Regions from separate parts of the Delftia sp. SD018 genome, predicted to be linked through region 1. Evidence: riboswitches for the same ligand, from Rfam matches in the RefSeq annotation. Region 1 holds a riboswitch; the other holds the start of a gene.
What was found. A riboswitch is a leader RNA that binds a small molecule or an ion and turns the genes downstream of it on or off. The one in region 1 is predicted to bind thiamine pyrophosphate.
Positions count from the first base shown of each region.

Region 1 (3,206 bases):
GCAGGCCGCAGACCAGGCTCCACAGGGACAGCGCAGGCACGTTGCCGGCCCAGCTGTGCATCAGCAGGTCAGGGCCGAAGGCACGCACCGCGCCGCCCTTGGGCGCGGGCTGGAAGCCGTCGAGCACGGCCGGGTTGGCAAAGTCCTCGGCCACGAAGCGCCGCAGCTGGGCGGCGCGAAAGGTCTTGAAGAAGCCCGTCAACCCCAGGCGCACCATGTCGGCGTCATAGCCGCTGACCACGGGCAGCCAGGCCTCGGCCTGGCGCCGATAGGGATCGCTGCGGTCCAGCAGGCGGGCGATGGCGCGGTCGATGGCGTCGATGATCTCGGCCACGGGCATGGCCCTCAGGTGGCGGTCGGCGGCACGGCGCACATGGGCTGCCAGCGCATGCATCTGCGGGCCGGTCAGCAGGGGCACGGAGACTTCCAGCCGCACGCCGCCGCGTTCGAAGGGCAGCACATGCCACTGCACCTCGTCCTCGCGCAAACCAGGCAGGTAGCCGGCCGTGATCCGCTCGATGTTCATGCAGCAGCGGCCTTCACGAATTCATCGACCGCCAGCGAGCAGCCCTTGGCCGCTGCGCCCTCGGCACGCCCCAGCAACAGGAAACCGCTGTTCTCGCCATGGCCGGCCCACAGGCCCACGTCCTCGGTGAGGATGGTGGTGACCGCGTTGTAGTTGGCCAGGTCGCAGTGCACGAGAATGCCGCGCTCGCCGGGAGCCACGCTGCGGCCGGTGACGGGTTCGACCAGGCGCGAGCGTATCCAGTGCGGCCCCGACTTGACCGAGGGCAGCGTGGCATTGCCGTCGTCATAGAACTGCGTGCTCAACTCGGTCATGCCGTACATGTTGATGCAGTGGCTGCGCGGCACGCCCAGCAGCCGGGACAGGTCGGCGTAGAAATCCTCCAGCGGCAGCTCGCGCGACTGGCCCTTGTAGCCGCCCGTGTCCAGGATGCGGCTGCCTGGCGGCAGGCAAAAGCTGCGGCCCTGCTCGCGCAGCGCATCCATCACATGCACCAGGCTGAAGCTGGCGCCCAGCAGCGCATAGGGGCGGCCGCTGCGCTCGGACTCCTCCAGCACGGCGCACAGGCCGGGCATGTCCAGTCCTTCGGGGGTGAGGAAGTAGCGGCTGTCGGGAGTGCCGAATTCCGTCTTGGCCAGCGCCAGGTAGTGGGCCAGCGAAGAGTTGGGCATGGCCTGCTCGTCGGGGAAGAGGATGCCCATGGGCAGGCGCTCGTGCCCGGCCATGAAGCGCTGCGCGAAGTTGCGCGTCATCGACGCATCGTAGACATCGAGCGCGGGATGGAAGTGGCGTCCGCGCGCGGACAGTCCCTTGGCCTGGCCCGTGGTGCCGCTGGTCATGAACACGCGCTCCGCGGGCGAGGCCGGCTCGCTGCGCAGCTCCATGGCCTTGAACGCGTCAATGGGCACGGCGGGAATGTCGCTCCAGGTCTTCACATTGCGCAGCGTGGCGCCGCGCCGCTGGCAGAAGCTGCGAAACGGCGCATTCGATTCGTATTGGTAGGCGAACAGCCGCAGGGCCAGTGCGTCGAACTGCTCGTCGGTGCAGCCGTCCATGGCGATGAATGCAAGCAGGTCTGCGACCAAAGAAGCCGCCTGGGGCCGGGCCTTGTCCATGGAATTCCTTCGAGAGCTGGGACGTGATGCTCCGAAGGCTCCCCCGCCCGTGGCGCATGGGCGGCCACGCAGGGGTGCAAGCTCTTCTTCCGCCGGAATGACCCGGTTCAAGTTCTCGGGTGTGGATCTCAGCACTGGCGTGCACCCCGGAGCGGAGGGCTATCTTACAGCAGGGTCACCAACCCCGTCAGGCCAGCAGGCGAACCCCAAAACCCAGCAAGGTCGCGACATACAGCAGCATCAAGGCCTTGCCCAGCACACCACTGTTGGACCAGAAGTGGCGTGCCACGGCGAAGTCCCAGGCGCCATCGCGCACCTGCAGCTGCGGCAACCGCGCCAGGATCTCGCGCCTGAACGCGGCCTCGTCGAACAGGGGACTGCCATTGAGTCGCAGGGGAATGGCGCGAAGGCCCATCCACAAATGCTGGCGCGTGCAGGTGACGCGACTGGCATCGAATTTTCGGGTCCTGCGTGCCATGCGTACCGCGATCCGATGCCCGTCCGTGGCTATGCGCATGGTCTCCAGCTGCTTGAGCTTGCGCCAAAGCCATGCATACAGACACAGCGGCAACACAGCCAAAAGCACCAGCAGGACACCGAGCATGCCCGTTGGATCGCACGATTTGTCCGGACCGCAGTCGCGCTGGTGCAAAAGCGGCAAGAACCAGTAGACCATCCCTCCTGCAACCAGGCAATGCAGAACGCCAACCATGGCAAGCGCACGCCTGCGCTTCACGGTGCTGCCCGCAAGCGCCGTGACCGAAGTGACCAGCGGCTTTCCTTCCGAGGTTTGAGAAGCCTGCGCGGCGTGCTGGGACGGTGAGGAAACCACGACCGCGCTGGAGGCTTCGGTGTCGCCCACTTCCTGCCAGCGCTTGCCGCCCAATTGGCGCAATTCCCCCGCCTTCCAGGCAAGCCACAGTCCCAGAGCCATCAATACCCCGATGCTGCCCAGCAGGAACGAAGGCAACCGCCTGCCCCATTCATAGGACGAGCGGGCAGACGCCAGTTCGCCGCGGAATGCAGCATCCCCGAAAGGCTCCAGCACGCGGCCGTCCAGATCCACGCGATGGACGGTGAATTGGGTCATGTCCGGCAGCAACAACTCCTGACCCACCATGGCGATGGCGTTCGGGTCCTGGTCGGGCGAAAGCGGCATCACCCGGTCAGGCCTCAACTGGGAATCCATCAACAGCAGATCTGCTCCCCGCATGCTCGAGTCTGCCACCAGCACCCATAGACGCTGCTGGCCATCCAGCTGCATGGCGAACGGGAAGCGGCGCCCGGAACGCAGGCCCGCATATTCCACGGGAAATACGGCAGGCGCGGCCTGGGTGCTCTGTGCCGTATCGATTTGCGCAATCTGATGGCGGTTGGTATTGGCCACCCACATGCGCTCGCCTACCTGCAGCGTCTGATTCGGAAAGCGCAGGCCTTCGCTGTAGGTCTTGAGCAGCACATAGGCTTGCGCTGCACTGGAAGCGGCGTCGCGCTGGTAAACGAGAACGCGGTGATTGGATGCGTCGGAGACCACAATCTGCGCTTCATCGGCCGTTACCCGCATC
Region 1 covers NZ_JADDRN010000033.1:49,889-53,094, forward strand. The annotation lists gene INR38_RS24935 (acyl-CoA reductase) at 1-526, opposite strand, end outside; gene INR38_RS24940 (long-chain fatty acid--CoA ligase) at 523-1,641, opposite strand; TPP riboswitch at 1,709-1,800, opposite strand; gene INR38_RS24945 (hypothetical protein) at 1,829-3,206, opposite strand, start outside.

Region 2 (3,206 bases), on a different contig from region 1:
CCTCGGCCTTGGCCTGCATTCCGGCGGCAATGCCTTCCTGCTCGGCCACGCCCTTGGCAGCGGCGAATTCGCGCACTTCCTGGGTGATCTTCATGGAGCAGAACTTGGGGCCGCACATGGAGCAGAAGTGCGCCACCTTGGCGCTGTCCTTGGGCAGGGTTTCGTCGTGGTAGGCCTGGGCGGTGTCGGGGTCCAGGCCCAGGTTGAACTGGTCCTGCCAGCGGAAGTCGAAGCGGGCCTGGCTCAGCGCGTCGTCGCGGGCGCGGGCGCCGGGGTGGCCCTTGGCGACGTCGGCGGCGTGGGCGGCGATCTTGTACGCGATGATGCCCTGCTTGACGTCGTCGCGGTCGGGCAGGCCCAGGTGTTCCTTGGGCGTGACGTAGCACAGCATGGCGGTGCCGAACCAGCCGATCATGGCCGCGCCGATGGCGCTGGCGATGTGGTCGTAGCCGGGGGCGATGTCGATGGTCAGCGGGCCCAGGGTGTAGAACGGCGCCTCGTGGCAGTGCTTGAGCTGCTCGGTCATGTTGGCCTGGATCATGTGCATGGGCACGTGGCCGGGGCCTTCGATCATGGTCTGCACGTCGTGCTTCCAGGCCAGCTGGGTCAGCTCGCCCAGGGTCTTGAGTTCGGCGAACTGGGCTTCGTCATTGGCGTCCGAGGCGCTGCCGGGGCGCAGGCCGTCGCCCAGCGAAAAGCTGACGTCGTACTGCTTCATGATGTCGCAGATGTCCTCGAAGTGCTCGTACAGGAAGCTCTCGCGGTGGTGGGCCATGCACCACTTGGCCATGATGGAGCCGCCGCGCGAGACGATGCCCGTGCGGCGCTGGGCCGTGAGGTGAATGTAGGCCAGGCGCACGCCGGCGTGGATGGTGAAGTAGTCCACGCCCTGCTCGGCCTGCTCGATCAGGGTGTCGCGGAAGATGGGCCAGGTCAGGTCCTCGGCAATGCCGCCCACTTTCTCCAGCGCCTGGTAGATGGGCACGGTGCCGATGGGCACGGGCGAGTTGCGGATGATCCAGTCGCGCGTGGTGTGGATGTTCTTGCCGGTGGACAGGTCCATCACGTTGTCCGCGCCCCAGCGGATGGCCCAGACCAGCTTCTCGACCTCTTCCTCGATGCTGGAGGTGACGGCCGAGTTGCCGATGTTGGCGTTGATCTTGACCTTGAAGTTGCGCCCGATGGCCATGGGCTCGATCTCGGGGTGGTTGATGTTGGCCGGAATGATGGCGCGGCCGCGCGCCACTTCGTCGCGCACGAACTCGGGCGTGATGATCTTGGGGATGGCGGCGCCCAGGCCGTTGCCGGCCAGGCGCGCCTCGCGCGCGGCGTCCTGCTGGTACTCGGCCATCCATTCGCGGCGGCCGTTCTCGCGCAGGGCCACGTATTCCATCTCGGGCGTGATGATGCCCTTGCGCGCATAGTGCATCTGGGTGACGTTGCCGCCGCTCTTGGCGCGGCGCGGCTGGCGCTGCAGCGATGCGGCCTCGGCCCGCAGGCGTGCCACGCGCTCGTCTTCCTCGCCGCGCTTGCCGCCGTCGTCCAGGGCCTGGCGCAGGCGGCCGGCGTAGTACTCGCTGTCGCCGCGCGACTCGATCCAGGCATTGCGCACGCCCGGCAGGCCGCTGCGCACGTCGATGGCCACGGCCGGATCGGTGTAGGGGCCCGAGGTGTCATAGACGCTGACCTGCTCGCCATTGGTCAGCTGGATATCGCGCACGGGCACGCTCAGGCCGGCATGCAGGCTGCCTTGCAGATAGCTCTTGGTGGAGGCCGGGAACGGCTTGCGCGACTGCGCCAGCAGGTCGGAAAAACGCTGTGCGTCTGGAGCTTCGCCGGCTGCGGGGGTGAAGATGGAATCGGGAGCGTTCATGTCGGGTTCCTTGCGTTCAAAGCGTCGATCAACAACGCTCCGGGAACCGGACACTCCTTGGGCTGTGCCAAAGGCCGCGCACCGGGCTATGCCAGTGTGGGCCTGCCAGGGCCGTATGGCCTTGGCCCCTGGTTGCCACGCACGCCAAGGCGCACGAGCAGCCTTGGTTGGCAAGGGTCGATGTGCGTTGGATGGTGGCCTGCCTGGCCGTTGCGGCCCTGCGTGTATCCGCCGTGGCGGACTTCCATCCTCTGACTTCGGCCCCGCTTCAGGGTCCCGCTCTTCTTCCGCCGGTATCAACCGGATCAAGTTCGTCGGGTTCGCCGCCTGGCCCATGCAGCGCATGGACCGGTTGGCATCTCAGTGCATCAGCACACCCCGGAGCAGAGCGCAGTATAGGGGATGGCAAGGCGCCCTTGCCCTGCGGGTTTGCCCAGGGGCCTGAAAGCCCTGCTCAGTCGAAGCCGCGCATCTGTGCCCATTCGGCCACCGGTGCGCGCGTGGCGCGCCAGCCGTTGATGGGGGCATCCTTGTCCTCGTAGCCCAGCGCAATGCCGAAGGCCACGTGGTAGCCCTCGGGCAGCGCCAGCGCCTGGGTCACGGCGTCGTTGTAGCGGCGCCAGAAGCCCTGGGCGCAGGTGGCCAGGCCATTGGCGCAGGCCAGCAGCATGAAGGACTGCAGGTAGATGCCCAGGTCCACCCATTGCGGCAGGCCCATGCGCTCGTCCACCGCCACGATCAGGCCCACGGGCGCGCCGAAGAACTGGCCGTTGCGCGCCAGCTGCTCCAGCCGCGCGGGCTTGTCGTCGCGCGGAATGCCCAGCGACTGGTACAGCTCCTCGCCATTGGCAAAGCGCCGGCTGCGGTAGGGCTCCCAGAGGTTGGGCGGGTAGGACAGACCGGGCTGGGCGTCCTGGGGCTCGGCTTCGGCAACGGCGGTGAGCAGCTGCTGCAGCGGCTCGCCCGTCAGCGCCAGCACGCGCCAGGGCTGCAGGTTGCCGCCCGAGGCCGCTTGTGCCGACTGTTCCATCAGGGAGCGCACCAGGGCCGCATCGGGCGACTGGGGCAGGAAGGCGCGCACGGAGCGGCGCGCATGCAAGGCCTGTTCAACGTTCATGCTGGTCGGAGTCTCCGGTCTTCTTGGGGATCTTTGGTGATCTTCTGCAGGCCTACTTGCCCATGATCTGGTCGATCTTGTCCTTCTGGAAGGCCTGCGGGCGCTCGGACTCGCAGGGCACGCAGTCGCCCACCTTGCTGCCGGCCGAGAGCTTGGCAATGGCCTCCCACAGCAGCGCAATCTGCTGCTCGTGCGCGGCCGCGCCATCGCTCAGGC
Region 2 covers NZ_JADDRN010000030.1:13,997-17,202, reverse strand. The annotation lists gene thiC (phosphomethylpyrimidine synthase ThiC) at 1-1,873, opposite strand, end outside; TPP riboswitch at 2,139-2,264, opposite strand; gene INR38_RS23825 (nitroreductase) at 2,328-2,990, opposite strand; gene cysE (serine O-acetyltransferase) at 3,043-3,206, opposite strand, start outside.
Region 2: another riboswitch for thiamine pyrophosphate. It lies ahead of thiC (phosphomethylpyrimidine synthase ThiC); the one in region 1 lies ahead of INR38_RS24940 (long-chain fatty acid--CoA ligase).